Methanosarcina siciliae T4/M: one gene and its partner. The protein of the gene in region 1 binds, or shares a complex with, the protein of each later gene. Links are inferred from orthologs where the notes say so. Each region holds a gene or a part of one and is shown in the gene's direction. Other genes may lie near its edges. The genes, in order: dph2 and MSSIT_RS05175.

The links.
Region 2: the proteins of dph2 (region 1) and MSSIT_RS05175 are in contact, whole or in part, in a crystal structure (PDB 6Q2D), measured with the Methanobrevibacter smithii proteins. The link is inferred for Methanosarcina siciliae T4/M from one-to-one orthologs. Residues at the interface, in WP_011954460.1 of Methanobrevibacter smithii: Met1, Met3, Tyr4, Pro28, Glu29, Gly30, Leu31, Met33, Phe58, His80, Thr124, Gln126, Ser179, Gly180, Asn181, Phe182, His183, Leu185, Tyr201, Asn202, Phe211, Ile215, Arg291, Asp295, Asp296, Gln298, Met299; in WP_011954157.1 of Methanobrevibacter smithii: Pro482, Asn483, Lys484, His485, Tyr553, Asp555, Glu556, Glu559, Leu560, Leu591, His592, Glu593, Asp594, Ala595, Val596, His597, Arg598, Gly599, Pro600.

What each region holds. Positions count from the first base shown.
Region 1 is NZ_CP009506.1:736,501-752,369, forward strand. What follows is about bases 7,814-10,807. They hold dph2 (diphthamide biosynthesis enzyme Dph2), read left to right. Parts: upstream 7,814-8,803; coding sequence 8,804-9,811; downstream 9,812-10,807. Other genes in these bases: hpt (hypoxanthine/guanine phosphoribosyltransferase), read left to right, coding at 8,254-8,823; MSSIT_RS03395 (METTL5 family protein), read left to right, coding at 10,007-10,600. Outside these bases: MSSIT_RS03345 (ATP-binding protein), read left to right, coding at 1-957; MSSIT_RS03350 (hypothetical protein), read right to left, coding at 1,173-1,601; MSSIT_RS03360 (UbiX family flavin prenyltransferase), read right to left, coding at 2,185-2,736; prenylated flavin chaperone LpdD, read right to left, coding at 2,736-3,116; MSSIT_RS03370 (HD domain-containing protein), read right to left, coding at 3,134-4,339; cofD (2-phospho-L-lactate transferase), read left to right, coding at 4,464-5,387; MSSIT_RS03380 (FmdE family protein), read left to right, coding at 5,722-7,794; MSSIT_RS03400 (exosome complex RNA-binding protein Csl4), read left to right, coding at 11,359-11,973; MSSIT_RS03405 (DNA-directed RNA polymerase subunit L), read left to right, coding at 12,091-12,369; pscS (O-phospho-L-seryl-tRNA:Cys-tRNA synthase), read left to right, coding at 12,690-13,850; MSSIT_RS03415 (MFS transporter), read left to right, coding at 14,367-15,581; MSSIT_RS03420 (MarR family winged helix-turn-helix transcriptional regulator), read left to right, coding at 15,676-15,869. UniProt on the Methanocaldococcus jannaschii protein: Catalyzes the first step of diphthamide biosynthesis, i.e. the transfer of the 3-amino-3-carboxypropyl group from S-adenosyl-L-methionine (SAM) to the C2 position of the imidazole ring of the target histidine residue in translation elongation factor 2 (EF-2).
Region 2 is NZ_CP009506.1:1,190,029-1,205,882, forward strand. Bases 124-3,102 are described here. They hold MSSIT_RS05175 (elongation factor EF-2), read left to right. Parts: upstream 124-506; coding sequence 507-2,699; downstream 2,700-3,102. Other genes in these bases: MSSIT_RS05170 (30S ribosomal protein S7), read left to right, coding at 124-435; tuf (translation elongation factor EF-1 subunit alpha), read left to right, coding at 3,032-3,102. Also shown: more of MSSIT_RS05170, read left to right, coding at 1-123; more of tuf, read left to right, coding at 3,103-4,300; rpsJ (30S ribosomal protein S10), read left to right, coding at 4,339-4,647; MSSIT_RS05190 (hypothetical protein), read right to left, coding at 4,964-5,281; MSSIT_RS05195 (hypothetical protein), read right to left, coding at 5,328-5,489; MSSIT_RS05200 (HAD family hydrolase), read right to left, coding at 6,015-6,707; MSSIT_RS25205 (hypothetical protein), read right to left, coding at 7,099-7,221; MSSIT_RS05205 (class I SAM-dependent methyltransferase), read right to left, coding at 7,559-8,278; MSSIT_RS05210 (ABC transporter substrate-binding protein), read left to right, coding at 8,808-10,379; MSSIT_RS05215 (ABC transporter substrate-binding protein), read left to right, coding at 10,596-12,158; MSSIT_RS05220 (class I SAM-dependent methyltransferase), read left to right, coding at 12,170-12,862; MSSIT_RS05225 (ABC transporter permease), read left to right, coding at 12,894-13,844; nikC (nickel transporter permease), read left to right, coding at 13,828-14,667; MSSIT_RS05235 (ABC transporter ATP-binding protein), read left to right, coding at 14,669-15,607; MSSIT_RS05240 (ABC transporter ATP-binding protein), read left to right, coding at 15,600-15,854. UniProt on the Methanocaldococcus jannaschii protein: Catalyzes the GTP-dependent ribosomal translocation step during translation elongation.

The sequences.
Region 1 (15,869 bases):
TTCGAGGATAACGAAACCCTGACCGAAGAGGATAAGTTCGGGTTTGAGTCCGAAAACGTCACTTACGGCAGGGTTCGGTCCACAAAGGCTTTTGTGGCAAAGGTCGAGGGGCAGAAGTATCCCGGAGATAAGTCAAGGGCGGAACAGGTCGAGTTTACAATTCCTTTTTCCCTTGTGGAACACAACTCCTGGCTGATTGCAGCAGCCGGGATGTCCGAACTTCAGTATATAGGGCTTGAAGTCCTTCTCGGGGACTTCTTCAAGTCAAGCGTGCCGCATACCTACCGGAACTTCATTAACCATATTGAAAATGAAGGTACGCGTTCTTATTATGTTGATAGTAACAGAATCCATGAGTCTTCATATGACGGGATAGTGCGGAGAGTAAGTAGCCGCTTTTTCTCAAAGGTGTTTGACCGGGATGCAACCCCGATCACCGATCTCCTGGACAAGATCTTCAAGTCGGGGCAGATTTCGGTTTTCCCGACAGAGTACATAAGTTCTCCAAGGATCCGGGATCTCATAGTGCTTACAATCATGAGCCTTATTGTTGACAACAAGCTCAACACCACAGGGGTTGATGCCATCAAAGAAACCCCGATTATCCTGGCACTTGATGAGGCTCACCGCTACCTTTCAAAGGCAAACGGGGAACATGCTCGCCTTATCATCTCCCGTTTCGCAGATGCGGCCCGCCAGGGCCGAAAAGAAGCGCTGGGGCTCTTTTTGATCACGCAGGATCCTCAGGATATCGATGACACGGTCATCAAGCAGATCAACACAAAGCTGATCCTTAACCTCAATAACGATGCCGCAATCTCGTCCCTGAAAGTTCCCAAAGAATACGAACGCAGGGTTCCATACCTCAAGAAAGGGCAGATGATAATTCACAGTCCTGACAACAGTGACATTGTGGAAATCCTCGGGCTTTCGAATTGCGTTGTGAGGCACCGCTAAGAAGGTTTGAAACAAAAAAATGAGAAATAAAAGCCGAAAACTAATAAAAAATGTACAATGCCTGAATATTTATGAAACTTTATTTCTCAAGAATGAGTCATTTATTTTCTCAAGAAAGGGTGATCAGCCCATGCCTGCTAGAAGTACAGGCATGGGTTTCTTCTTTTTTGCTCTTTCTTTTTATTTTTCTATGTGTTCTGTCCCTGCTTTTCAACTTAAACCAGTTCACAGAGTTCCATATTATCGAGAACTGACTTGATCTTCCAGTATACATACCTTTTATATGCATCCGGGTTAGGGATATCATAAATTACATTTGCATGAACGTTCCAGGCAACGTTTTTGACAAGCTCGCTTTCTTGCATTTCATCTATAAAATACTTGAGCTGGCTGAAGTCATCGATACTGTCTCTCCAATCTCCGGCTCTCAGTTCGCTTGCCTGATCTTCCTCTGTCATCTCCATCTTCCGCAGGGCAAAAGCATACACTTTGAGCAGGTCGATGTTTGCAGGCGAGACGTTCCTGACAATCGGAGTTCCTTTCCGCATACTTTCTTTAAGCTTATCCGTAAATGCAAAGATGTCTCCGGATTTCAGGGTGTTTTCGGCGATCTTTCCTTTTAATGTTTCAAGAGTCTGTTTCATGATATTTTACCCCTACATTCAATGGCTCACATATTGTAATTTTAATGGGTGAGTTCCAGGGATTACTTATTCACACCTAAAATAAGTAATCAGTTTCTGTATTAAAATGATTCTAAATCAATTAATTCTGAGGAGTGTTTCATTCACACTCAATACAAGATTATCTGTTTTCTGTATTAAAATCGCGCTTCATTTATAAAGATGGCACTTAATATTTAACCTTTTTAGAATGTGCTCCTTCCATATACTATTTTTTGCGCTGTGAACAGGTAAGAAAGTAAAAACTAGAGTAAGAAAGCAATTCAGAGAAAGTAAACTCTTAAACAATCTACCATGAATTCTATAAAAAAGATGAAAAAGAATGGGATAGCGCGGATTTGAACCGCAGTCCAAGCGTCCCAAACGCTCGAGGATGGACCAAGCTACCCTACTATCCCATAAGGGCTTCCTCTCAAAGGGGATTATCCTTTATATAGCTTTCGTTAGAACATGCGCATGTACCCGGGTTTTGCGGATCAAAAGTTCCGGGTTACTTACTTTATGGTATTTGTGCCGGGATCTTTCACCTCTCCGGCCTTCTCCTTTACTCCCAGCGGCGATAAATTTCGTTTTCCACTCCTAAAAGGTCAAGTGCCCTGCCAGCCATTGTGTCTATGAGATCTTCAAGGGTTTTCGGCCGCGAATAGAAGCCCGGACATGCCGGGAGAATGCTTGCGCCTGCCCGTTTAGCCTTTAGCATGTTTTCAAGGTGTATCAGGTTCAGGGGAGTTTCTCTTGTCATCAGGACCAGTTTTCTCTCTTCTTTCAGGCAGACGTCTGCAGCCCGTGTAAGCAGGGTGTCAGATATCCCGTTTGCAACCGCTCCGAGGGTTTTCATGCTGCAGGGAGCAATAACCATTCCTGTGGTTTTGTAAGAACCGCTGGCTATTGGGGCTGAAAAATCCTTCTGGGAATAATTCCAGGTCGCAAGCTTTTCCACTTCAAGGGGTAAGTAATCAGTTTCGATCTCGATTATCTGTTTTGCAGCCTCTGTCAGTACAAGATGGGTTTCGATTCCTTTTTCTTCCATCACTTCAAGTAGACGGATCCCGTACTGTACCCCCGAAGCCCCGCTTATACCTACGATTATTTCCATTACTCGCTTCTCCTTGCTGTCATGTCACTTTTTTCACAGGAGGCGATGAAACTCCCAATCATTTCCCCTGCGGCTGAGACAATCTCCTTAATCTCTTCCGGGCTGATATTATCCGCATGGATGCCGGCAACAACCACCGAAGTTTTTCCTGTTGCTCTGCTTATTCGCCTTGCACTGTCCAGGGCAAGTTGTTCTTCCCTGTGTCCGGGAAGGGTAAGCACAGAAGAGCTTGCTCTTCCGCTTTTTTCATCAAAAAGCCCTACTGCAACCGCGCCCGCATGCTCCTTTCCGCCGGTAAGGGTAAGCAGGTAGTCTTCTCCGAGCTTTTTTGCTTCGAGGATGATTTCTATCCTGCCGGCTTTCCTTGTGGTTCTGAACAAAGTTTTGCTCCGGTATCTTATATTTTTTCAAGGTCGCTCAGTTTAAACTGCTTTGTGGCTTTCTTGATGTTAAAGTATTCCTTTGCAGCCTTCCCCACGGCTTCACAGTGCTCTTTCGGGCTGTAGGCCCCCATCCTCCAGTTATCCATATGGGCTTCCTGCAGGATTGAGACGAAGTGGGAAGCTTCTTTAAGCGGTATTATCTTGTGGTCTGTTTTTATCATTGCCTTCATTTCCAGCATTTCCGGGGTTTTCGGAATATCCACAAGCACGCATTCCTGGTCTACCCCTGCAAGTTCTGCAATCTCCTTCTCGGCTCTCTCAATTTTATCCCGGTACTTGAGCACTCCTTTCCCTGCTTCCCCAAGTCCTGTATAAAGCGCCCGCTTATAGAGTTTGCGTGCGTCCAGCCGCTTGCTAAGTTCTCCCCCATGCCCGCTTGAGTTTCGCATGGCGGCTACCAGGTCTATGTCGTCCATTTGCCTGAGCCTTTTCGGGTCAAGTTCCCCGTTTTCGACCATATATTCCACGGCCCTTGAGCACATTGCTTCCGAGATCCTGGTTACGTGGTGATAGTAAACCGAGGTATTCATCCAGAACCGGGAGACCAGGAGGGATTCGGCAGCTTTCAATCCCCCGTAGTCGATAACAAGCCTGTCTTCGTAAAAATGCATCTGGTTGATCAGGCGGTTGTAGTCCACAACCCCGAAGGCAACCCCTGTATAATGGGAGTCCCGGACAAGGTAGTCCATCCTGTCCACATCGATCTCGCTGCTGAGGATCTGCCCTAATGAAGTCTCACCTTTGATATGTTTTGCAAGGTTCCCGGGGGAAATCCCGTGTTTTTTCAGGGCTTCTTTTATTTCCCCTTTCCTTACAATGTCCCTTACGTCATCATGCCTGCGCCTCGTATACTTGTCTATGATGTTCTCGGTTACGTGAGAAAATGGTCCGTGCCCCACATCGTGCAAAAGGGCGGCAGCTCTGATCTCCATTTTTTTATCTTCTTCAATAGAGTCGAGGTTTTTCATCAGCATGGTGGCAAGATGCATGGTTCCCAGGGAGTGTTCAAAGCGGTTGTGGTTTGCTCCCGGATAAACAAGGTTTGAAAAGCCAAGCTGCATGATTCTTCTCAGTCGCTGGATCTGGGGGGTAGCCAGAAGTTCCTGGACGATTTCATCCAGTTCGATGTAACCGTGTACGGGATCAAGGACTACTTTCATTGTTCTTTAGACAGATGTCATTATATATTGTTGTATCTATTACTTTGATGCTGTTACTTTGAAAGTGAAAATTGCAGGATAACCTGCTACCCGATGGCTGAATAAATCCGGAACAGGTATTATCATGATCATATTGTCAGGCGGCACCGGAACTCCCAAACTCCTTGACGGGCTCAAGGAAATCCTCCCACCGGAGGAACTGACCGTTGTTGTAAACACTGCCGAAGACCTGTGGGTTTCTGGGAACCTGATTTCTCCAGACCTTGATACGGTGCTCTATCTCTTCTCGGACCAGATCGACCGGAAGAAATGGTGGGGCATAGAAGACGATACCTTCAGGACTTACGAGCGCATGCACGAACTCGGGGTCGAAGAAAGCATGAAGCTGGGGGACAGGGATAGGGCAACCCATATTATCCGCTCAAATCTCATCAGGGGAGGCTCATCCCTTACGGAAGCAACAGTAAAGCTTTCCTCCTTCTTCGGGATCGATGCAAACATTCTGCCAATGTCCGATGACCCGGTTTCGACCTATATCGAGACTCTTCAAGGGGTTATGCATTTCCAGGACTTCTGGGTCGGAAAACACGGGAACCCCGATGTACTTGGAGTTGATATCCGGGGCGTTTCCGAAGCTTCGGTCGCTAAAAAGGTTCTGGAAGCCTTAGAGAAAGACGACAAAGTCCTCATCGGTCCGAGCAACCCCATAACCAGCATAGGGCCTATAATTTCCCTGCCGGGAATGAGAGAACTGCTGAAACGGAAAAAGGTGATTGCAGTTAGCCCCATAATAGGAAATGCTCCTGTCAGCGGTCCTGCCGGAAAGCTTATGCAGGCCTGTGGGCTTGAGGTCTCTTCCATGGGCGTTGCGGAGTACTATCAGGAATTCCTTGACGTTTTTGTCTTCGATGAAAGGGACAGGGCGGACGAATTCGCTTTTGAGAGGCTTGGGTGTCAGGCCTCCCGTGCAGATACCCTCATGACCTCCACGGAGAAAAGCAGGGAACTGGCAGAGTTCATAGTCGGGATTTTTGATACAGTCTCCTGATTTATCTAATTTATTCTCCCTTCTTTTTTCTTTTCCCTTTTATTTCTGATTTTTTTCTCCCACTTCTCTTTCATTTTCCCTTTTTTTCTTTTTTTTGTTTTCTCTTCTCTTTTTTCCCTAGTTTTTCATCTTTCTTTACTCTCATTTTTTTTTACATATGTTGTCTTCAACGCTAACAAAATTCGAAAGTTTTATGTATCACTTTTTATACTCTTTGTAACACTAAAAAACATAAATTTTGGATTTTATCTTAATTGTTAAACTCTATTCTCCTGGCAAATATTATTTTTTTGTCAGGTTAAATAGCTTAATTATAGGCAGTAGAGGAAGAATTATGTTTGGAAATAGTGGAATTGCTAATCAGAAGATCAAAACAAAAATCACGGGTTTTGTTTTGCTGACGATGCTCGTTTTATTCCTGGGTTCAATACCCGGGATGGCAGCTGCAGCTGATAACTCCGAGCTGATGGCTCAGGTTTTTGGCGCAGCCGAAGCAGATCTGGGAGTTCTCGGGTCTGAAGATACCCTTGTCATCACGGACATCGGTTCTCCTGCGGAATCTTACATTCTTCTGGATGATTTCTATTCGGAGTTTTACGGAAGGGAGTTACTGTACACAGATAACCTTCTTATAGTCCAGAACGCAAGAAATGCCCCTCTCTGGTTTGCTTTCTTTGACAAATCCAGCGGGAACTGCACTTATATCGAGGTTTCATACGGGGATGAGAATGAGATTAGTTATCAGGTAACGGAAAATATAGACTTTGATACCCTGTCCGAAAGCCAGGAGTCCATAGATGCCTGGAGTGGAAAAGTAAGCTCTAAAGTGTTTGACGGACGCGAGTTTGCCATTCTTACAATCTGCAATGCCTGGGCCACCGGAGATCTTGACTATGAACTGATGCAGTGCCTGGAACTGCACAACCATTTCTGTCCCGGAGTTTCAAGCGGCTATATACTTGCAAGCTGGATGGAAGATAATTTCCCGCTTGACGAAGGGGTAAGTTATACTGTTTTCTCCTGTCCTAACTGGTGCAAAGAAGATGTTTTCGTAAAGCGCTGGGACACCACTCCCGGAAAAGGAGGAATCTGGGTTTCTGCCCTGACGGACGAAGAAATAGAAGAAATCGGGAACTCTCCTGCCGGGATTTTTGTAGTTACGGACAAGAATGCCGGAACCATGAAAGCGGTGGCACTCGGGTTTGACTTTGATGTTGTGAATGCGGAGTGCGGGGCAAACGAGGACGACCCTTCCTGGATTTCTAAATATCTTATGGACCTCTGGCTCATGGACCGGGATAACTGGGATGAAGAAGGTCTTGTTACCGAAATTGCAGTTATTGACATTGATGGGGATACCCTGAACGAAATGAAACTGGCGGGAGTCAATCCTTATGTTGTTCTCGGCCTGCTCAACCCGGAAGGAAATGGTAATTCCTCAGCTGGGGCCGATGAGCTGATGGGTCAGGTTTTTGCCGCAGCCGAAGAAAGTCTCGGAGACCTTAGCTCTGAAGATACTTTCATACTGACGGATATCGGTTCTCCTGCAGAATCTGATCTTTTTCTGAATGACTTCTATTCGGAGTTTTACGGAAGGGATTTACAGTACACACAGAACCTGCTTGCAGTCCAGAACGCAAGAAATGCCCCTCTCTGGTTTGCTTTCTTTGACAAATCCAGCGGGGACTGCACTTATATCGAGGTTTCATACGAAGATGAGAATGAGATCAGCTATCAGGTGACCGAAAATATAGACTTTGATACCCTTTCCAAAAACAAGAAGTCCGTAAATGCCTGGAGTGAAAAGGTAAACTCAAAGGTGTTTAACGGGCGTGAATTTGCCATTCTTACAATCTGCAATGCCTGGGCCACCGGAGATCTTGACTATGAACTGATGCAGTGCCTGGGACTGCACAACCACTTCTGTCCCGGGGTTTCAAGTGGCTATGTACTTGCAAACTGGCTGGAAGATAATTACCCGCTTGAGGATGGGGTAAGTTATACGGTTTTTTCCTCCCCTCAGTGGTGTAAAGAGGACGTCTTCTTACAGCGCTGGGATGCCACTCCCGGAACAGGAGGAATCTGGGTTGCCGAATTGACTGACGAAGATATAGAAGCAATTGACAGCTCCCTTGCCGGAATTTTCGTTGTCAAGGATAATAATGCCGGAACTCTGAAAGCCGTGGTGCTCGGATATAACTCTGATATTGTAAATGCGCAGTGCAGGGCAAAAGATGACGATCCTGCATGGGTCTCGAAATACCTGAAAGACCTCTGGCTTATGGACCCGGATAACTGGGATGGCCTTGTTACGGAAATCTCAGTCATCGACATTGATTCGGATACCCTGAGCGAAATGAAACTGGCAGATACGAATCCCTATGAAGTTCTCGGACTGCTCAACTGATGCGAGCGTCTGAAACATGGAATCCTTTGAACTGGTAACGGGATGAATATGTCTAAAACAGGGTAAAATTCCTGATGCTAACGATTGAAAACTTTGAGGTTTTTTACCCTTATTTCTTTTTTCCCTTGATTTCTTTTTTACCCTGTTTATTTTTAATGGGTTTTACATATTTCCTTATTTTTTATAATTTCTTACCTTTATTATCCTTAAATTTATTAACACTGACTTAACTATCAATATTACAAATTTCCTGCATTCCGGTGTAAATAGAAATAGCATCCGGAAAACCAAAGCTATATCAAGTACTTCGATGTTTCCTGACTTCGATTTATCTTTCCGGAAAGCGGGTTTGTTTATTAGCATCCGCATTGAAAGGAAGTATACTTGAGGGTGCAGGATCTGATCTCAGGGTTTTTTTACTTCCCGGAATATTGAAACAGCCAGAAAAAGGTTAAAACCATGCTTGAAAGACTGAAAGACTCACTGGTTAAATCCCCTGTGATCAAGCGAGGGGAATATAACTATTTTATCCATCCTATTTCTGATGGTGTCCCTTCCATCGATCCACGGCTGGTACAAGAGATCTCCGATTACATTGAGAGGATAGCAGATCTGAATGTTGACACTATTCTTACCGTAGAGGCTATGGGTATCCCTGTTGCAAATGCTCTCTCCCTGAAAACAGGAATTCCTCTGACTATTGTCCGGAAGCGGCCTTACTTCCTTGAAGGGGAAGTTGAACTTTCCCAGAGTACAGGCTATTCTAAAGGGACTCTCTATATAAACGGGCTCAAAAAGGGAGACAGAGTCGTCATCGTGGACGACGTTGTCAGTACCGGTGGAACGCTTCTCGCTCTTGCAAAGGCACTGCAGAATATGGGTGTCGAGATCACGGATGTAATTTCCGTTATAGGGCGTGGAGACGGACTTCTTAAGTTAAAGGAACTCGGAGTTGAACCCAAGATTCTCGTCACAATTGATGTGAGCGAGAAGGGCGTGGAGATTCAGGATGTCTTTGGGGATCAGTGAAGCGTTTGATTTAAGGCCTGACTATATAATTAGCGTGATAAAGGATACGAAAGCAAAGCGTGTGGGCTTTCAGTTTCCTGAAGGGCTGAAACGCAAAGGTCCGGAGCTTGCAAAAATCGTTGAGAAGGCAACCGGAGCTGAGGTGCTCATCTCGGGCGATCCCTGTTTCGGAGCGTGCGACCTTGACAGGACGCTTCTTGACCATGTTGAGCTTCTTTTCCACTTCGGGCATGCGGAACTGGAAGATGTCCGGCTTTCGGATAAGGTGTACTTTATCGAAACCCGCTCCTCGGTTGATGTCCGACCCGTTGTCGAGAAGGCTCTTCCGGAACTTAAAGGAGAGATAATCGGACTGATTACCACTGTCCAGCATGTCCACAAACTCCCTGACGTGTGCAGGGTGCTTGAGAGCGGGGGAAAGACCTGCGTCATCGGGCGCGGGGACTCCAGGCTTGCCTATGCAGGGCAGGTACTCGGCTGCAATTTCTCGGCAGCAAGGGATGAAGTCTGTGATGAGTACCTTTATATCGGAAGCGGGGACTTCCATCCGCTGGGGGTAGCCCTTTCTACAAAAAAACGTGTCCTTGCAGCTGACCCCTTTTCCGGAGAAGTCCGGGAAGTTGACCCTTCAAGGATTCTCCGCCAGCGGAGTGCGGTAATTGCAAAGTCTCTGGATGCACAGGTTTTCGGGATCATTGTCTCAAGCAAAAACGGACAGATGAGGATGGAACTCGCCTCTTCTCTCAAAGAAATTGCAAAAAAACACGGAAAAGAAGCTCACCTGATCCTTATCGATCTCGTAACCCCTGACCAGTTACTTCAGTTCAAAGTGGATGCTTTTGTAAATACTGCCTGCCCACGGCTTGCCGTGGACGAAGTTGGCCGTTTCCCCTCTCCAATGCTGACTCCCCAGGAGTTTGAGATCGTGCTTGAAGAACGGGAATGGGAAAGGCTTGTACTCGATGAAATTACCGAGGAGCCTGTATAACCCTTTACGGATATAAATCCGAGAATACTCACAAAGAAATCTGAGAATATTCACAAAGAAATCCGAGAATACTCACAAAGAAATCTGAGAATATTCACAAAGAAATCCGAGAATACTCACAAAGAAATCCGAGAGTACTTGAAAAACGAAACAGAGAATGCGCATCAAATGTGAAACCAATAAAATTCAACAGACATGAAACAGAGAAAACTTGAGATGCTGCTTGAAGAAGTAGAAGATTTTTCCAGTCCCGAACTTGAGCTGGAGCAATACCAGACCCCTTCTCCTCTTGCGGCGGAAATCCTCCATTTTGCTTACATGCAGGGAGACCTTAAAGAATCGGTCCAGGACCTGGGCTGCGGTACAGGGATTCTTGCAATAGGGGCAAAACTTTTGGGAGCCAGGAAGGTCGTGGGATATGATACGGACCCAATAGCGCTTGAGGTTGCCAGAAAAAATGCCAAAAAGGTCGGAGTGGAGGTTGAGTTCATTTGCTCGGATATTTCGGACGTTTCAGGGCACTTAAAAACCACACTTATGAATCCTCCTTTCGGGGCAAGAGTTAAAGGCAGGGATAGGCCGTTTCTTTCGTCAGCATTAAGAACAAGTGAGGTAATATATTCCATCCACAACCGTGGAAGCCTTGCTTTTATCCAAAAGTTCATTAAGCCTGCGGTCATTACACACTCATACGTTGCGAAATTTCCTCTTAAAAGGACTTTCGACTTCCATCAAAAAGAAAGAGAAATTATTGAGGTAGAGATTTACAGGATTTCTGTTCATAAATAAAGCTTGTGTTCAGGAGCCATTTCCGGCTTCGTGTTTTACAGCTTTGCATCTTCAGATCTCACTTTGAAAGGCGGAATAATAAATCTCTTGTATAGAGAACTTGTCAATGGTGTAGAGAATATCCGTAACAATGGAATTCTCCACAACAATGAAATATCCCAGGTTTGGATAGATATATCGGGGAGGTAATTCTGGTAATTGGATGGCTACTTTATAATAATATTTGCTCTGCAAAACAATCTGTATACATAGAAACGTATGCCATCTGTAAGGGAAGAATTGACTGGAAAATACTTCGGAAGGAGATTGATCCTTATTCCTCCCGAGGACAAATTCTCTATGGGTTCAATTGCCGCCAAAAACTCTCTGAAAATTTCTGAAATTCGATAAAACAACTTATTTACACCTACTATTAACGATAATTCGAATGAGGGATCATTATTAGAATCCGAAAAAATAAGACTACCAGGAAAAAATTAACAGGCCCTGGGGAAGGAAAACCGGTTGCTGAAAAATCGGTTCCGGTAGCTGCAGAAAGCAGGGAACAGTTTAAGGGCCAGCCAAGGGATCAGCCAAGGGATCAGTTTAAAAATCAGTCCCGCGGCCAGTCCAGAGACCAGTTTAAAGGTCGTTCAAGGGATCAGTTTAAAGGTCAGTCCCGTGGGTCCAGAGATCAGTCAAAGGACCAGTTCAAAGGTGACCTTGGAAAAAAGAGAAGATTCCCATATTCTAAGAAATCTCCCCGAGATAGGAAGGAAATGCCGGGGTTCAGGCCGCCAGCCAGAGAACCCGTCAGATCTGAAGAAGACCTTGAAAAAGGAGGCTTTGTCCTTCCGGGTGAACTTGTCGGAACTACAGAAGAGTTTAAGCCAGGTTCCGGGGCCACAATAATTGGTGGGGATATCTATTCCACTGCCACAGGAAGTGTGCTCATTGACAGAAAAGCCAGAGTGGTCTCGGTTAAGCCAAAAACCCTTACCCCAAATATCCTTAAGGTAGGGGACATAGTTTACGGCAAGATCACTGACGTCCGCGAGTCCGGGGCGATGGTGGAAGTTGCAGGCATAGAAGGAAAAGAGAACAGGGAAATTGTCAACTCAAGGCCAGGGGATGTCCATGTTTCAAATGTGAGGGACTCCTATGTAAAGAGACTCTCAGATGAGTTCAGACCCTCTGATATCATAAAAGCCAGAGTCATTGACGTTGACAGAATGCGCCTTACAACATCCGAAGATTCCCTTGGAGTTGTAAAAGCTTACTGCTCAAACTGCAGAGGCGAACTTGTCCTGGAAGGGAAAAAGCTTAAATGCCCGGTCTGCAATATGACTGAAACCCGCAAGATCTCAACCGAGTACGGGAAAGGAATCCAGTAAATTTCTCTTTCCCCATCTTACTTTATGCAGGGTTCGGCATGTTATGACGGATTATGCATTTTGCGGCAGGCTGTAATATAGCCAGCTATATCACTCACCATTTACAGGTGGTCACCAATGGAACTGAACATTCTTAATAAAACAAATAGCGAGCTTGAAGTCGAGCTTATAGGCGAAACTCATACCCTTCTCAATCTTCTTAAGGACCTCCTGATCAAAGATGAAAGGGTTGAAGCGGCTTTCTACGACATGAAACACGTGAGCATCAGTGACCCTATCCTTTACATCAAAACCGATGGTACAGACCCGATTCTGGTCTTAAAGGAAGCGGCAGCAATCATTATTGCTCAGTGTGATGAGTTCATCGATGTCTTCAACAAGGCAGCAAATGCCTGAAGCCGATGACTTGCAGGACGTCTCTTAAAAGACGTTTTGCCTTTTTTTCTTTCCAGGGGCTTTCTCCTGCTCCATATACTTTAGATAAGGGTTTCCGGATAGTATTTCGTTCGCCTTCACGAGAAGTTTTACGGGATTTTACTGTCTATTTGTAAGTTGCTTCTGGAATACCTTTTTATGAATTCCTGATATATCACTGATTATATAGAGCTTCAGGCAGTTAATTTTCTCAGATCTGCTCTCATAACCCGGACAGAAACCAGAGGAGAAATTTATCGTTTGAATAGGAAATTTACCGTTATCACTGAGGTATAAATAAAATGACACTTGACGACTCATCTTTACAGAAGTATGGTTTCATAAAGCGAGAAACCCTCGGCAGCATAAATATCGACCCTCTGCAGACTGGCGGACTTTTGACCGAGGCAGCCAGGCAGACCCTTGTGGAATGGGGAGACGGTTACTCTGTCTGCGACTTCTGTGGTGGGATTCTGGATCAGATTAAAAAACCCCCTATCCATGATTTCGTACATAAAGCTCTCCCTGAGTTTTTAGGCTGTGATGAGGCAAGGGTTACAAACGGGGCAAGAGAGTCTAAATTTGCGGTTATGCATTCCATGGGCAAGCCCGGGGACTGGATCGTGCTTGACGGGCTTGCCCATTACTCCTCTTATGTTGCAGCCGAGAGAGCCGGTCTGAATGTAAAAGTGGTGCCACATGCAGGCAGCCCCGAATACTATCTTGATCCCGAAGGGTACGGGACAGCAATCGAAGAGGTCACAAAGGAAAGTGGAAGACCCCCCGTTCTTGCCCTTGTAACATATCCTGACGGGAGCTACGGAAACATCCCGGATGCGGAAAAGATCGCATCCGTCTGCCATGAGTATGATGTCCCTCTTCTCCTGAACGGGGCGTACTGTGTGGGAAGAATGCCCGTATCCGCAAAAGAAATCGGAGCTGACTTTATAGTGGGTAGCGGGCATAAGTCAATGGCAGCCTCCGGGCCTGTCGGAGTGCTCGGCGTAAGCGAAGAATATGCCCCAATCGTATTCAGAAAATCTATATACAGCAAGGTAAAGGAAGTCGAACTTCTTGGCTGCACTGCCCGTGGGGCAACGGTTATGACTATGATTGCATCTTTTCCAGAAGTGGTAAAGCGCGTCAGTAACTGGGACCAGGAAGTCGAAAACGCCCGGTGGTTCTCTGCAAGGCTTGAGGACATGGGCTTTATCCAGCGCGGGCAGAAACCCCATTCTCACGACCTTATGTTCTTTGAAGCTCCCGGCTTCTACGAGATTTCCCAGAAGGTCAAGAAAGGCAGGTATTTCCTCTACAAAGAGCTCAAAGAAAGAAACATTCACGGTATCAAGTCCGGGCTTACGAAATACTTCAAGCTCAGCACTTTCGGGCTCGGAAAAGAAAAGCTCGGCGTTGTTGCGGATTCTTTTGAGGAGATCCTGAAGAAATACGAGAACATTTAAGCCCACTCAATTTATTTTTTGAAGCCCGGGAGTAATTTTAATCATTTTCTTTGCCCCGGGCATCCTGAACATTTTTTTAATCTGTCAAGTAGATTTTTTGCTTTGCCTTGACGCGGTCTCCTTCTCTTCCCTTTCCATGTGTCGGTCATATTGTACGACAGTAATAAGTATTTCAGGACGGGGGCATTTACAGTGGTAAAATCGCTTTATGAACTGGATATTTCTGAAATAGTTTCTCTTTCACAATGTTCTTCCTAAAATAGGTAGTTAACTACTTATTCTCTCAAATACAATTAGTAAGACGACTTCAAATTTTAATGACTGATAATCGTTCAGTCTATAAAAAAGCTGACATAATCGAAACAGCCAGTGGTCTAATAGGTCAACAAACAGTTACGATTGGCATATGTGCAGATATTTCTAGCATATATGTCTTTTCTAAACACGCAAAGCAACTGGCACATACAGTCGATCTGAAAGGTATTTTTAGAGAATAATTAAGGAGACTGTCTTAACTTGCCAAAATCAAAGTTGTGGACTAAAGATTTCGTACTCATTTTCATTGAAAATTTACTCGCTGCTTTAAACTTTTACTTATTAATGATAATTGTCTCCGGATATGCAATGAATACATTTGACTCATCTCCGGGTGAAGCCGGCTTTTCTGCCAGTATATTCATAATTGGTGGGCTTTTTGCGCGTCTGTTTATCGGAAAATGGATCGGACGGATAGGTCATAAGAAGACACTTTATTCAGGAGTATTTTTGAGTTTATTTATGACGTTGTTATACTTTGGAGTTAATAATGTAGTCATCCTGCTTGCAGTCCGCTTTCTTCATGGAATAGCATTTGGTATTACTACCACAGCAACAGCTACAATCGTTGCGAATATCATTCCTGCGGAAAGGAAAGGTGAAGGTATTGCTTATTTTGGATTAAGCCAGATACTTGCAACAGCCGTCGGTCCGTTTTTAGGTATGTTCCTCAGTCAGCACGGCAGTTTCAGCATGATTTTTACTGCCTGTACAATTGCGTCAGCAACTGGCCTTTTGGTTTTACCGTTTTTATCATCTTTACGTGAGATGGAACTAACAAAAGAACAGTTGACTATAATGAAGGGGTTCAAATTCAATAATTTCTTTGAACCGAAGGTAGTTCCAATTTCAATCGTTTGTATGTTTATTTTCATGTGTTATTCAAGCGTCGTGTCCTTCCTTGAGGTGTACTCACAGGAAATTCATCTTATGAGTGCAGCCAGCTTCTTTTTTTTAGTGTATGCTATAATAATCTTAATTTCGAGACCGGTTATTGGCCGGTTGTTTGATCTCAAGGGTGAAAATTCAATCATGTACCCGGCGATTCTGATATTTACAACTGGTATGGTCCTGTTTAGTCAGGCTCATCACGGTTATATACTTTTATTATCTGCAGCTTTAATAGGTCTTGGATTTGGGGCTATACAATCCAGCACTCAGGCCATTTCTGTTAAAATAACTCCACAACATCGTATGGGGTTGGCGAATTCAACCTATTTTGCGTTCTCAGACATAGGAATGGGAACCGGTCCCTTGTTGGTTGGGTTACTGGTTCCTTTTACTGGTTACAGAGGAATGTATACGGTTGTGGCAGTTATTGGAGCGATATGCCTGTTATTGTATTATTTGTTACATGGGAAAAAGGCTGTGAATGGAAAAAAAGCTGTATATGGGAAAAATAAAGTAAGTTTCTAAAAAAGCGCTGATCTTATTGATGGAGTTCTCTATAAAAACCTAATGAATATATCTTAAACATGGTATGTGGTACATTACTGAGGCGATGAAGTAAATGCCAGATATTGTTGAAGACGAAATTCTTAGAAGAGTCTGGAAGCTTGGTAATGCTTTAGTCAAATACCGGAACGAAAGTCTTAAAGATCAGGATTTGACTTCTGTTCAGGCCGAGGTAATTTCCTTCATTTTGAAAAATGAGGACAAAGCTGAAATCAATTTGTTGGATGTGCAAAAGCACCTTGCGTTAAC
Region 2 (15,854 bases), 450 kb from region 1 along the record:
TTCAACAAATCCGAGATCTCGATTGTAGAGCGCCTTGCAAACAACCTCATGAGGACAGAAACCAACACCGGAAAGAAGCAGGTGACTCTTCGCGCAGTTGAAGAAGCTTTCGACATTATGAATAAGAAGACGAAACAAAACCCGGTTCAGGTTCTTGTGGATGCCATTGCCAATGCAGGCCCCAGAGAAGAAGTGGTCAGGCTGAAGTACGGTGGGATCTCCGTACCAAAAGCAGTTGACACTGCACCTCAGAGGCGCGTTGACACTGCCCTGCGCTACATCAGCATGGGAACAAACGCCGCAGCTTTCAAATCCAAGCGCTCTGTTGCAGAATGTCTGGCAACCGAACTTATAGGTGCAGCAAACCGCGATACCAAATCCTTCGCCATCAATAGGAAGGATGCAAAGGAAAGAGTTGCGAAGGCAGCACGCTAATAATTTATGCGGACCTGTCCGCTTTTGAAAATAACATATAACCATTCACATTTTGCTTAAAAGGTATTAGCATGGGACGAAGAAAGAAAATGGTCGAGCGTGTGACAACGCTCATGAATGATCCTCAAAGGATCAGAAATATCGGAATCGTTGCACACATTGACCACGGAAAGACCACATTATCGGATAACCTGTTAGCAGGCGCAGGCATGATTTCCAAGGAACTTGCCGGAAGACAGCTTTTCATGGACTCCGATGAAGAGGAACAGGCAAGAGGTATTACAATTGATTCCTCCAATGTTTCCATGGTCCACACATTTGATAATGAAGACTACCTGATCAACCTTATCGACACCCCCGGACACGTTGACTTCGGTGGAGACGTTACCCGTGCCATGAGAGCAGTAGACGGTGCAGTTGTAGTAGTTGACGCGGTAGAAGGCACAATGCCCCAGACCGAGACTGTGCTGAGGCAGGCTCTCAGGGAACATGTCAGACCCGTACTTTTCGTAAACAAGGTAGACAGGCTTATCAATGAGCTTCAGGTCGATTCTCAGGAAATGCAGATCCGCCTCGGCAAGGTCATTGACCACGTGAACAAGCTTATCAAAAACATGAACCCCGAGAAGTTCAAAGCAGGCTGGAAAGTCGATGCAGCAGCCGGAACCGTAGCATTCGGGTCAGCTCTTTACAACTGGGCAATCAGTGTGCCTATGATGAAGAAGACCGGGGTTTCTTTTAATGACGTATACGATTACTGTAAAGCCGGAGACATGAAATCCCTGGCAGAAAAGTGTCCTCTGCACGAAGCTGTTCTTGACATGGTTATTCACTTCCTGCCAAACCCGATCGAAGCTCAGAAGGACAGGGTAAAGGCCATCTGGCACGGCGATGAAAACACCGCAATCGGAAAGTCCATGGCCGGGGCAGATGCAGAAGGCGACCTTGCATTCATGGTAACTGACATCTCCGTTGACCCCCACGCAGGGGAAGTTGCAACAGGAAGGTTGTTCAGCGGCTCTCTTACCCGCGGTATGGAAGTTTTCACCTCGGGAAGCGCAAGGAAGAGCAGGGTCCAGCAGGTCGGTATCTTCATGGGTCCGGAAAGGCTTGAAGTGGACAAGATCCCTGCAGGAAATATTGCCGCAGTTACGGGTTTAAAGGAAGCAATCGTCGGGTCCACCGTAACCACCCTTGACGGCATGACTCCTTTCGAAAGCATCAGGCACGTAAGCGAACCTGTAGTGACTGTGGCTGTGGAAGCAAAGCACACCAAAGACCTTCCGAAACTTATTGAGGTTCTAAGACAGGTCGCAAAGGAAGACCCGACTCTCCAGATCACCCTGGATGAGGAAACCGGGGAACACCTGATGGCAGGTATGGGAGAACTGCACCTTGAAGTTATCGCTCACAGGATCGAAAGGGACAAGAATGTGGAAATCGCCACGAGCAAGCCTATTGTCGTATACAGGGAAACAATTAAGAAGAACACCGAACCTGTCGAAGGGAAGTCTCCGAACAGGCACAACAGATTCTATATCTATGTTGAGCCTCTTGACACCGAGATTGTCAGTGCGATCAAGGAAGGGGAAATCAGCATGAACCTGCCTGAACTTGAGAGGAGGCAGAAGCTCATCGACCTCGGCATGGAAAAAGAAGAGGCAAAAGGCATTGCCGGCATCTTCAACTCCAATATCTTCATCGATATGACCAAAGGTATCCAGTACCTTAATGAGACAATGGAACTTGTGCTCGACGGGTTTGAAGAGGTCATGCGCGCAGGTCCGCTTACAAGAGAACCTGTAGCAAACGTAAAGTGCGTGCTTGTAGACGCAAAACTCCACGAAGACGCAATTCACAGAGGTCCGGCTCAGATTATTCCTGCATCAAGACAGGCAATCCAGGCAGGAATGCTTATGGCAGAAGACAGCCTGCTTGAGCCTTACCAGAAAGTCTTTGTCCAGGTACCTCAGCTTTTAATGGGCGGTGCAACAAAGGAACTCCAGGGACGCCGCGGAATTATCCTGAACATGACTACGGAAGGAGACCTGGCAATTATCGAGGCCAGAGTACCTGTGGCTGAAATGTTCGGATTTGCCGGAGAGATCAGGTCCGCAACCGAAGGCCGTGCCATGTGGAGCACGGAGTTCGGAGGCTTTGACGTTGTGCCGTCAAGCATCCTGAACGACATCGTTGGCCAGATAAGGGAAAGGAAGGGCCTGAAGAAGGACCTGCCAAAAGTTTCTGACTTCCTTTCAATGTAAGCGGAATTTTTCCGCTTCTCTTCCCTCTTAAAAGCAAAACCCCAAGGCAAAACTCCCCTGAATTCGAAGGAGAAAAGTTAGGAATCTTCTGAGAGTTTAGTCAATGGGAAAGATTTAAAACAAGGTATGCCTATAATGGGGAAAACAGTCCAGGCCTCTGGAAATTCAAAATACGTCGACCCGATAAATGTTCAAAACGGGAAATGTATGTAAGTAATGGTTGAACAAAGACCGGAGAAGGTCTGACCATTATGAGATCTGCCCTAATATTAATATACTATAATCTGATATAGCATTGAAACTCATCCATAATTTATAAAGGAGAATTATAAATGGCAGCAGACAAACCGCACATGAATTTAGCAGTGATCGGTCACATTGACCACGGAAAGTCAACCCTTGTAGGACGCTTAATGTACGAAGCCGGAGCAGTACCGGCTCACATTATCGAGAAGTATAAGGAAGAAGCAAAGCAGAAGGGTAAGGAATCCTTCGCTTTCGCATGGGTTATGGACTCCCTTAAGGAAGAGCGTGAAAGAGGTATCACAATTGATATCGCTCACAAGAGATTTGACACACCCAAATATTACTTTACAGTCGTGGACTGTCCGGGCCACCGTGACTTTGTCAAGAACATGATCACAGGTGCTTCACAGGCAGACGCAGCAATCCTCGTCGTTGCAGCCCCTGACGGTGTCATGGCCCAGACCAAGGAACATATCTTCCTTTCAAGGACCCTCGGTATCAGCCAGCTGATCATCGCAATCAACAAGATGGACGCAGTCGATTACAGCGAAGCAAAGTACAAGGAAGTTGTAGAACAGGTATCCGGCCTCCTTAAGATGATCGGGTTCAAGCCAGCCGATATCCCCTTTATTCCTACCTCTGCATTTATGGGAGACAACATCACCAAGCTCAGTGAAAAGACTCCCTGGTACAAGGGTCCCGTAATCATGCAGGCTCTCGATGAACTCAAGGAACCGGAAAAACCATCCACTCTCCCTCTCAGGATCCCTGTCGAAGACGCATACACCATCTCAGGTATCGGAACTGTCCCTGTAGGCAGAGTTGAAACCGGTGTAATGAAGAAGGGTGACAAAGTAGTCTTCATGCCCGGCGGAGCCGGCGGTGAAGTTAAGTCCATTGAAATGCACCACGAAGAAATTCCACAGGCCTACCCCGGAGACAACATCGGGTGGAACGTCCGCGGTATCGGCAAGAACGACGTCCGCAGAGGTGACGTCTGTGGCCATACTGACAACCCGCCAAAGGTTGCTGACGAATTCGTAGGGCAGATTGTGGTTCTCCAGCACCCCTCCGCAATCACTGCAGGGTACACACCTGTCTTCCACGCTCACACCTCCCAGATCGCATGCCAGCTGATCGAGCTTAACAAGAAGCTGGACCCGAAGACCGGGCAGGTTAAGGAAGAAAACCCGACCTTCATTAAGGCCGGAGATGCAGCAATTGTAACCATCAAACCGACAAAACCGATGGTTATCGAGCCCGTAAAAGAAATTCCACAGCTCGGCAGATTTGCTATCCGTGATATGGGTATGACAATTGCCGCAGGCATGTGCATGAGTGTTAAGCAGAAATAACACTCTCCTTTTTTCATTTTTTAAGGAGAAAAAAGGTTATGCAAAAAGCTAGAATCAGATTGTCAGGCATCAGTCCCAAGGATCTGGACGGAGTCTGCAACCAGGTAAAATCAATTGCGGAAAGGACAGGAGTAAACATTTCAGGACCTGTTCCGCTGCCCACAAAGAAGCTGGTCGTTCCTACAAGGAAGAGCCCCAGCGGAGATGGGACTGCAACCTGGGACCACTGGGAAATGCGCGTACACAAGAGACTAATCGACATTGCAGCCGATGAAAGAGCGCTCCGCCAGCTCATGAGAATCCAGGTCCCAAAAGACATAAACATCGAGATCGTGCTCGAAGGATAAATGCAAAAAATGCCAGGTTACAGAAAACCTCTGTACCCGGTATTGCAAATTCCTTTTCACTTCTTTATTTCTGAATATTTACTTTAACACTTTAGAGAGTTTTGCCGGCGGCTGCCCCTTTGAGGGCTTCTACAGCCACCGGATATTCTGCAACTTTCTCTTTCTGTGATTCTTCAAATATGTCTCTTCGTATTTTCACTGTATTTTTACTTACTTTAGGGTTTTACTTTGTTTTCAATTCGAACTTTATTTCAGATTTACTCCAGCATTTAGATTTCATTATCTTCTACCTGACTGCCATTAAAACTAACTGCCATTAAAACCTGTTTTCTGCGGTATCAGTAATTGTTATAGTGCCTTTTGCAGGAACTGTCACTGAATTCAATTGTAAAAGCATCAATCTTCTGTACTTATCCGAACTTTCCAGGATTTCCCAATCTCCGTATAGATGTTCCACGACAGTCAGATCCTGAGCTTCGGACTTGCTGTTGTTAATTTCGATCTTGTAGCTTACCCTTTCACACCTCCCGCCCTCTGAAGCTTCGACCAGGACCGAGGAAGGGATAATCCCGAAAACAATGCCGTATATTCCACCAGATGGTCCCGCTTTCAAGCTTGACCTCTCGTCTTTCATTTACAAGGGCAAACCCCTGTTCATAAATGGTAAGTTCCAGCCCCCCTCAGGCTTCAACGACTCCAGCTGCCATAATTCCCAGAGGATTTGCGGTTGAGTTTTCACCAGAAATTCCCGAGTTTGATCCGGTTTGATTCATTTCAATGCCGGATACATTTGCCTGAGCAATGCCTTCAGGTTTCGGAGGCACATAGGTTCGGAGGCACATCAGCTGAAAAAAGGAAAAAAATCCCGACAAACACTGAAATAATCCCTAAAAAGTATTTCTTTCCTCCCGTAGCGTAATTAATGGAGCTCGTATTTAGATAGACATAGTTTAATAGAAAATGCAAAATAGCTGAACCACTCAATGTTACTAGTGTCGCGTCAATGATAAAATCTCGTATAAAATCGGTTACAACATTTAAGAATTGTTCAATCTTGGATATTGGCATGACACTAGTTTTACCGGGTCAATCTGATCCCGCTAGATGTAGGAGAGTGGCCAGTCCCAAAAAGAAAAAAATAGAACATCAGGAGAGAAAAAACAGCGAGATATAAAAAACTAAATTGAAAACAGTGTGTTTTTTGATCCCTTTTGTCCTTCTTTTCAAGGACTACTCCAGTTAGCTAAAACCTTTAAAAATGTTCATTCTCCGAAGATTTGACAGGACCAACTTAACTAATTTGTATTCATTGGAATGTATCGAATTTTCAGAATTTGTCCTTTGAATAGAGCTCAATAGTCCAATAGCTACGGCATATCCTCGTACAATACATTGACAAGTTCTTCTAATGAGAAGATACTTTTAATGTTCTTATTTGGGAAAGTTTTATTGCCTCTGTTAATCCATATGCCTTTCATTCCAATTTTCTCACATGGTATAATGTCAGTTTCAATAGCATCTCCAACGTAAAAGCACTTTTCTGGTTCTTCACCATTCCTTTTACATGCACTTTCAAATATTTCCGTACAGGGTTTTGCAACATGAAATTCTCCTGCTACTATGATATCAACAAAGTAACGGGAAATTCCCATTTTACTCAGCTTTAGCTTTTGTTGCCCTGGATCACCATTACTTATAACACCCATTTTTAAATTTGAAAGTTTTTTCAAGCAGGGTATCACATCATCATAAGGTTTCCAGCTTGATTCATAATTGAATAAATAGTAATCAAATACTTTAAGTGCCTCTTCATTTGATAGGTTAATATTTCGTATTAAATAAAGTTCTTTAATTCGTTCAATGCGCTGTTCTTCAAAAGAACATTTTTTGGCTAAATATCTTTTAAAGTGTTTTTCTGCTAATTCACACCAAATAGAATAAAATTCATTAAAATCTATTTCGAAAAAATTATGATAATTCTGGTAAAATAATTCAACTCCAGAAAATTCCGCACTTTTATGATCCAATAGGGTACCGTCTATGTCAAAAAAAACCATCATGCTCTTACCTCAGATTCAAATAGTATGGCAGTATGCGTATTGAACCAAAAAATTACTTGAGAATCTCTTCCTCACGTACTCTTACTTTCCTTTTTTTTCAATGTTTATACAAACTGGCTGATACAATAATATTAGCTAAAATTAAAAACTAATCTCGGATTAAACTATTATTATTCTCATACCAAGTAGATTATTTTTTCATATTTTTGTCCATTATCGCTTAAAACCCCCTTTAAGGTGGAATATAACCCATAATATGTAAGAGAACTAAATCACAGATATTTTTCTGCCCGTACAACAGTATTCACTATACGGACCTGTTCCTGCCACAACAGGCTTTAATTTTCCTTCAAGTTTTATAAGAGGCTGCCTAAGCCTCTGGGAACTTTGATCACCTAAAGGTCATTTTCGATTTTACAAATGTTTTTAGCTTCAATTTCTCTGTCCCTGAATTCAACCTGAATATCGTCGCAGGCAGCCCCACAAGCAGGAAGATTATGTTTTTGAAGAACATGATCACCGCCCTCTGCATAAAGACTCAATATTACATATTCGATGCTCTTTTCAGAATTGAAAAAAATAGGTTATTATCTTTCATTTTTACTGACCTCTCAACAGTGTTCTGTGCGCTGCACAACAGTTCATTTTCATGCTGAATGAACAGTGCATAGCAATAGTACAGCACTGTGTTATTTATTTACTTCAGGCCTTCGAGATATTATGTAGATAAGTAGATCTCCAGAATTAAAGAGAGGGAGTAATAAGCCCGTTGCAGGCGCCTACTGCTGCACGCTAAAAACTTACCCACACGAAACTACAAAGGCCAGAAAAAAGATTTAACCAGATCTAATTCAGCTATTTCTAACTTTTTTCTTTGCAAGAATCATATGCGGAGGCTTGATATACGCAGCTGCATGACCGGAAGGATCGTTTCGTTCCAAAAACGCATCATAATCGTCCAAAAACCTCCATGTTAAATCCTCAAATCCGTGAGATTCTGCGAGGTCAGCTATCCTCTCGGGAGTATTTTCTTTCGCAAAGGGCAGATTAGGTTTAACATCACCGTACAGCTCATCAAATCGTTCGTAACGACTACTTTTTTTCTCTGTTCCATCCGGATTATGGAACCACAAACCATCAATTATCATCATAATGCCTCCGTCTTTTAAAAGCCGGCAACACTCACCCAGAAACTTATCCGGTTGAGGCAAAGTCCAGAGAAGATACTTGCTAAAAACAAAATCATACTCTCCGTCTTTAAGAGGAATTTTTTCTGCATCTCCCCGCATTAACAAAACATTTACTCCCTTTTCTCGGGCATTTGCAGCTGCTTTTTCAAGCATATTTTCGGACAAATCAACACCTGTTACATCGTGTCCCATGGCAGCAAGGGAGATGGCAAGAATCCCGGGACCTGTTCCAACTTCCACTGCACGGACTTTTTTATCAGTCAGCAGAATTTCTGAAAAAACGGATTTCCAGACATCCATTTCCTCATCCATACAGTGAGCATATTCTGTGTGATAATCAGAACTTCTGAAGTCCCAGTATTCTAATATTTTATCTTTCATTTTCCGTCCCTCAAAAATTGACATAAAAAAGTTTCTACCGGAAACAGATACATCTCAGATCCAGTTACATTGTTATCCGGAGTAAAAATACAGGCCGAATATGAGACGATACCGAGAAACTTTTCATCCAAATCTTTCCTTTGTATGCGACAGACACGTAAAATTACCGTGAGCACAACAGTTAATGCTATGAGCGCCGGGATGACAATTTGTAATTATGAGATCTTTCCTCATAAAATTGCATCCGTGCAGTATAACCATAACATTAGGTAGTGTTATTATTTACAAAAATATTCTGTGAATATCATCATAATTAACAAGATATTAATATTTATGCATTTTATTTCATATTTATAATTGAAGATATCACAATGAATTTACGGATATAATCTGGAGTATTCTAAACATATCATTACATCAGCCATATGAATATCGGATAAAATCACACGATTTAAATATACATTCCATATAACTTAGTTAAAAATAGTATTAATAATATCATAAATATTTATACACATTGGTGCTATTGATGAAATTCAACGTACAAAAAACAAAAATCTCTTCCCCGGCAGTTGCAGTAATTTTGATTGTGGCATTGCTCTGTTCAGGATGTACCGAGACTGGGGGGACTGAAGAAAAAGTTCTCCGCGTAGTTTTTAACGAAGGCCCCGATACCGGAGGCAGTCTTGATCCTGCCAACGGCTGGACAGGGTGGTATGTCCATCAGGCAGGCATCTATGAAACACTGTTCTATTATGATGCGGACATGAATCTCATGCCCAAACTTGCAACCGGCTACAAACAGTTAAATGATACGGAATGGGAAATCCAGCTCCGTGAGGATGTAAGCTTCCACGACGGAACAAAGATGAATGCGGATGCAGTTCTCTTTTCGCTGAACAGAGTACTTGACCCGACAAACAGCAGGTCATCCGAGTACTCCTTCATCAAAGAGGTACGAAAAACCGGCGAGTACACCATTGTCATCGAAACTAATGATGTTTATGCTCCATTGATAGCATCCCTTGTAGACCCGATAATGTCGATCATTAGCCCCAGCATTGTTGACGCGGACAAAGAGCCGATCGGGACCGGTCCCTTCAAGTTTGTTTCCTTTGAACCGGGTACAAGCCTTGAAATAGAAAAGAACCCTGATTACTGGGACGGTGATGTCAAAGTTGACCGTATACTTATTCAGTACAACAAAGACAGCACTGCCAGAACCCTGATGATAAAATCAGGAGATGTTGACATTGCCAGAGATCCTCTCCAGAGCGAGTATTCGGCACTTCAGGCCAATCCTGATATAAACGTCATTTCCAGAGAAACCCTGCGGACGTACTTCCTGTTTGTAAATGGTGGTAAAGCCCCATTTGACGATGTCAGAGTCCGCCAGGCCCTCTCCTACGCAATCAACCGCCAGGAAATTGTGGATACGGCACTTGAAGGGGTTTCCGGCCTTCCGGCAACCGGTATATTCACAAATACCATGCCGTGGAACGCAAACGACCAGATCGAAGCCTATGAATATAACCCGGAAAAAGCTCTGGAACTCTTCGAAGAAGCGGGAATCACGAAAGGCACAGATGGCAAACTCTACTACAACGGGGAGCCGTTCACCATTGAAATCCAGACCTACACAAAACGTGCAGCTCTTCAGCCGAGTGCGGAAATCCTAGCCTCACAGCTGGAAGATATAGGCATTACCTCAACCGTGACAATTCTGGATAGTGCTGCCCTTACAGCAAACGCTGTTGCAGGAACGTATGACTTTTCACTTGCTGCGTGGAGTACGGCACCGACAGGTGATCCTGATTACTTCCTCTCGCTTCATTATCTCTCAACCGGGAATTACGCAGCCAACTGGCTTCGCTATTCTAACCCTCAGGTCGATGAATTGATTCTTGAAGCAAGGAAAGAGACGGACGAAGAGAAACGCGCGGAGCTATACGACGAAATCCAGATACAGATTCAGGAAGATGCAGCAATACTGCCCGTCTTCTATGCCAACGAAATCTATGCACTGTCATCGGATGTTGAAGGTTTTGTAATGTATCCAAACGAGTACACAATCATCACCAAGGATATCGGATTTGCATAAATTTCTTGAGAAGGCCAGGGACTTCCACAGTGAAGTTCTGGCCTATCCAATTCAAAAACATGCCCGGAACAAGCTCCGAAATAACGAGAAGATTTCCGGAAACAGGTATCTGCGGAAACTCAATCTCATGGAAAAAAATCTGTGAGGTAAAAAGTTGATTTTGAGCTTGTTTCATCCAGGTTGGATAGTAATTTTTTGACTGTAAGAGGTATTGACATGGCTTTGAGGATGAAGTTATCGTTTGCCTGTACTGCAATTATTTTTGTTGCAATAATCATCTGTTCGGGTTGTGTTCAGACAGAGGGTTCTGAAGAAAAAATTCTTCACGTAGCTCTCACGACCGGCCCTGATACAGGAGGAAGCCTTGATCCTTCCATTTCATGGGAAGGCTGGCCCATGCGAAGAACCGGAATCTATGAGACACTCTTTTCTTACAACGAAAACATGACGCTCCAGCCTGAACTTGCAACAGGCTATAAGCAGCTAAATGAGACAGCATGGAGAATTCAGCTCCGCAGGAATGTAAGCTTCCATGATGGGACCGTAATGGACGCAGATACCGTGATATATTCCATCAACAGGGTTCTTGCTCCTTCGAACAGCAGGTCATCGGAATACTCTTTTATCAAAAACATCTACAAAACCGATGACTACACAATCGTTTTGGAAACAAATGAACCATACGCGCCAACGATTCTCATGTTCACGGACACTATCATGTCAATTGTAAGTCCCAACGCCAGTGACCTCGACAAAGAGCCGGTCGGAACAGGTCCGTACATGTTTGTATCATTCGAACCTGGCTCCAGTATAGAACTGGTAAAGAATCCTGCTTACTGGGGTGAGGAACCAAAAATCGACCGGATAATTATCCAGTACAGTAAAGACGCCGCAGCTCGAACTCTTTTGCTCAAATCAGGCGATGTTGACCTTACAAGAGATATCCTGCAAAGCGAATACCAAAACCTTGAAGATGATCCTGATATTGAGATCTTATCCAGAGAAACGCTTCGAACCTACTTTATGTATATTAACGAAGGAAAAGCTCCATTCGACGATGTAAGAGTTCGCCAGGCGCTTAATTATGCTCTTGACCGCCAGGAAATCGTTGACACAGCCCTCGAAGGCGTTGCAGGCTCTCCGGCAACCGGAATATTCCCGGACATCATGCCCTGGAGTGCGAATTACAAGATTGAAGCTTACGAATATAACCCTGAAAAAGCTCTGGAACTCCTTGCTGAAGCGGGAATCAAACCGGGAAGTGATGAGAGGCTCTATTACAACGGAGAGCCGTTCACAATTGAAATCCAGACCTATACAAAACAGGCAGCACACCAGCCAATGGCAGAAGTAATTGCCACCCAGTTTGAAAAAATAAGCATCCCCGTTACGATAAAAATTGCCGAAACAAACTCAATTAGTGCCGATGCAGTAGCCGGAAACTATGACCTTGCACTCTATTCCTGGGGAGTTGCACCTGTAGGAGATCCTGACTACTTCGTGTCCAGCCACTTCCTTTCAACCGGTACCTACGCATCTAACTGGCTCCGTTATTCGAATCCCCAGGTTGACGAATGGATTCTTGAAGCAAGGGCCGAAACAGACAAAGAAAAACGTACAGAACTCTATGACATGATTCAGGAACAGGTCCAGAATGACGCGGTACTTGTCTGTATTGCATACAAGAATGAAATTGACGGGGGCTCGCCCGACCTCAAAGGTTTTGAAATTTATCCGAACGAATACACGTTCCTTACAAACGAAATGGAACTTGCCTGAAGGATTAAAAAATGAAAGACAAAATTACAGCACACTGGAATAAAAGAAGTCCAAGTTACCGTAAAATGTATCGTGACCACCTTGATGAAGAGATTCTCCTTATGAAAAACCTCTTTTCAGAGAAATTGCCTGCAGGTAAAAAACTCAGTGTCCTTGATATCGGAACTGGACCTGGAATCCAGGCCTTTGTTTTCGCCGAGCTGGGACACAATGTTACGGCCCTCGACATCTCAAAAGAGATGCTTGCAGGGGCAAAAGAAGGGGCAAGGAACCGTAATTTGTTAATCAGGTTTGTTGAAGGGGACGGAGAGAACCTGCCTTTTGAAGCCTGTACGTTTGATATTATTGTAAACATGCATCTTCTCTGGACGCTCACGGATCACGACAAATTCTTCAGTGAATGCAAAAGAGTCCTGGTTCCCGGAGGCAGGATTCTTGCGATTGACGGGCAATGGTTCCAGCAAGAATACGTTTCAGACGGAAATAATAACCCTGAAGAAAGAACTTACGAGGAGTTAATCGAGTATCTTCCGCTTTACAAAAGCAACTCGCCTGAAATGATTGCAGGCCTCATGGAAAATAACGGGTTTTCGGATGTCTCCTGGAAAGCTCTTCCCGAGTATGCCGAGTATATGAAAAGATGCGATCCGGAAGGTCATGACTATTTATCTGTTCCATACCTCGCCACAGGAGTAAAATATTGATGAAGAGCTGAAGTTTTCAAGAGGCACTGTAATGCTAAAAGAGTATTTCATCCGTCGGGCTCTATATTTCTTTCCGGTTCTCATATTTATCTCATTTATGAGTTTCTCACTCATCTACATCGCTCCGGGTGACCCGGCAGAGATTATGATGACCAGTCCCTCGGGGGGGTATGATGAAGCAGCTGTTGAAGCGTTCCGTATAGCCCACGGGCTTGACCAGCCGTTTTACATCCAGTATCTGAACTGGCTCAAAGCCGCAGCTGTAGGGGACTTTGGTTACTCGTACATGAGCGAACAGCCGGTGTTTGAAACTGTTCTGAATGCATTCAAAAATACACTGACACTTTCCGTTCTTGCTCTTGCAATTGCTCTTTTTATCTCCATTCCCTTTGGTGTCGTGTCAGCTCTGAAACATAACACCATTGTTGATGACGCCTGCCGCTTTGGTGCTCTTCTCGGAGTGTCCATGCCAAACTTCTGGCAGGCCTATCTGATGATAATTCTCTTCTCGGTAATAATTCACTGGTTCCCGGCATCCGGATTCGGTCACGGGACTGACATCAGCTACATGATCCTGCCAGCGACTGTTCTTGGGACAGGATCGGCGGCGGTGATGATGCGAATGATCCGTTCAAGCATGCTGGAAGTCATGGGAAAGGAATATATCCAGACTGCACGCGGAAAAGGGCTTTCTGAACAAATCGTTGTCTTCAGGCATGCATTGAAAAACGCGCTTGTTCCGGTTATCACAGTGGTCGGGCTGTCGATTGGTTTTCTCTTAAACGGCTCGGTTGTTGTTGAGACAATTTTCGGATGGGCGGGTATTGGGAATCTTGTGGTGGACTCAATTCTTTCCCATGACTATATGATGGTACAGGGCACGGTGCTCTTTGTTGCCGTTATTTTTCTTTTGATCAACTTCTTTGTAGACTTATTCTATGTTTGGGCAAACCCGGAGATACGCTATGATAGAAATTCTTAAAAACCGGCAGATTACCATCTCCCTGATAATTCTCGGAGGGCTCATCATCATGGCCGTGTTTGCCGGGGTTTTAGCCCCATATGACTACACGGAAAAGGACCTGCAGAACCGTCTGCAACCTCCTTCTTCCGACCACATATTCGGGACCGACCACCTTGGCCGCGATATTCTGACAATGGTGATGTACGGTGCAAGGGCATCCCTTTTCGTCGGGTTTGCGGTTGTAAGTGTTTCGCTTGCGGTAGGAGTAGTACTTGGCGTTCTGGCAGGGTATTACGGCGGCTGGCTGGATGAGATTATCATGCGGCTGACGGATAGTTTCCTTGCATTTCCGTCGATGTTTCTGGCCCTTGCAATTACCGCATTTCTGGGTCAGGGGATGGAAAACATGATGCTTGCTTTAATTGTTGTCGAGTGGACGGTGTTTGCGAGAGTTGCACGCGGTTCAACCCTTGACGTCAAGACAAAAGGCTATGTCCGGGCCTCCCGCTGGGTCGGTGCTTCAAACAGTTATGTGATGATAAAGCATATCCTTCCGAATATTATCTCACCTGTTTTGATAATGGCAACGCTTGGAATTGGGAACGTGATTCTGGCAGCAGCCGGTTTAAGTTTCCTCGGGCTTGGGGTGCAGCCCGCAACACCGGAGTGGGGTGCGATGCTGAATGCAGGCAGGACCTATGTCACAACCGCTCCCTGGCTGATGCTCTTCCCGGGTCTTTTTATCATGATAACCGTGCTTGCGTTCAACTACTTCGGCGACGGACTGCGGGATGCACTTGACCAGAAGATGAAAAATATTGAGCTTGAAGGGAGGTTCTGATATGCCTGATGTGTTGCTGAAAGTATCCGGGGTTTCCGTATCAATCCCAACCGGACAGGGATCAGTTCACGCAGTTGATGATGCGGTATTTTCTATTAATAGACATGAGGTGTTTTCACTGATAGGGGAGTCAGGAAGCGGAAAATCGATACTTGGCCAGGCAATAATGCGGCTGCTTCCCCCGAATGCAGTGTTTTCCGGGAAAGTGGAACTTGGCGGTACAGAGATATCCGCTCTTTCCGAAAAAGAGATGCAGAAAGTCCGCGGCAAAACGGTTGCATCAATTGCCCAGAACCCGTATCTTGCGATGAATCCCGGGATAAGAGTTGGCACTCAGATTGCTGAGCCGATGCGGGCACATCTCGGGATAAGTAAAGAGGACGCAAAGACCAGGGCTTGCCGGGCTCTGAAGTATTTTGACATCATCCCTTCCGAGGTGCGGGAAAGGGAATACCCGTTCCAGTACAGCGGCGGAATGCTGCAGCGGGCTATGGTTGCAATGGGAACGGCTGCAGATCCCGAGCTGATCATCGCTGATGAACCAACAAAAGGTGTTGATGTGCTAAAAAAGCGCAATATTGCGGCAATTTTTAAGAAGGTTGTCTCGAAAGGTTGTGCGTTTCTTTTAATTACGCATGATGTCGGTTTTGCTCGGGTGATGTCGGACCGAATCGCGGTAAACTACTGCGGGCAGATAATAGAGATTGCAGGAAAGGACCCGTTTTTCAAAGAGCCTCTGCATCCATATTCAAAAGCGCTTCTGGATGCGGTGCCGGAACGCGGCATGCACCCCATTCCGGGCCAGTCCCCTTCAATGATTGCGGTGCCGGAAGGCTGCAGGTTTCATCCGCGATGCCCGTACAAAACGGACAGATGCCTGACTGATCCGCCGGTTGTGGAATTGGGGGGAAGATGTGTGAGGTGCTGGATGTATGCTTAAGGCAGAGAATCTGCGTTATGTTTACACCTCCGGCCTGATTAAAACCACCAAAAAGACAGCTGTCTGCAGCGTGGATCTTGAGATTCTTCCGGGCGAGACGGTAGCTATTGTCGGAGAGTCAGGGTGCGGAAAATCAACGCTTGCAAAGCTGCTTGTCCAGCAACTGTCACCGGCTTCAGGGGAAGTGTTTTTCGACGAGACGAAACTGACGGGGATGAGCTGGAAGAAGCTCCGGAAGTTTATGGGA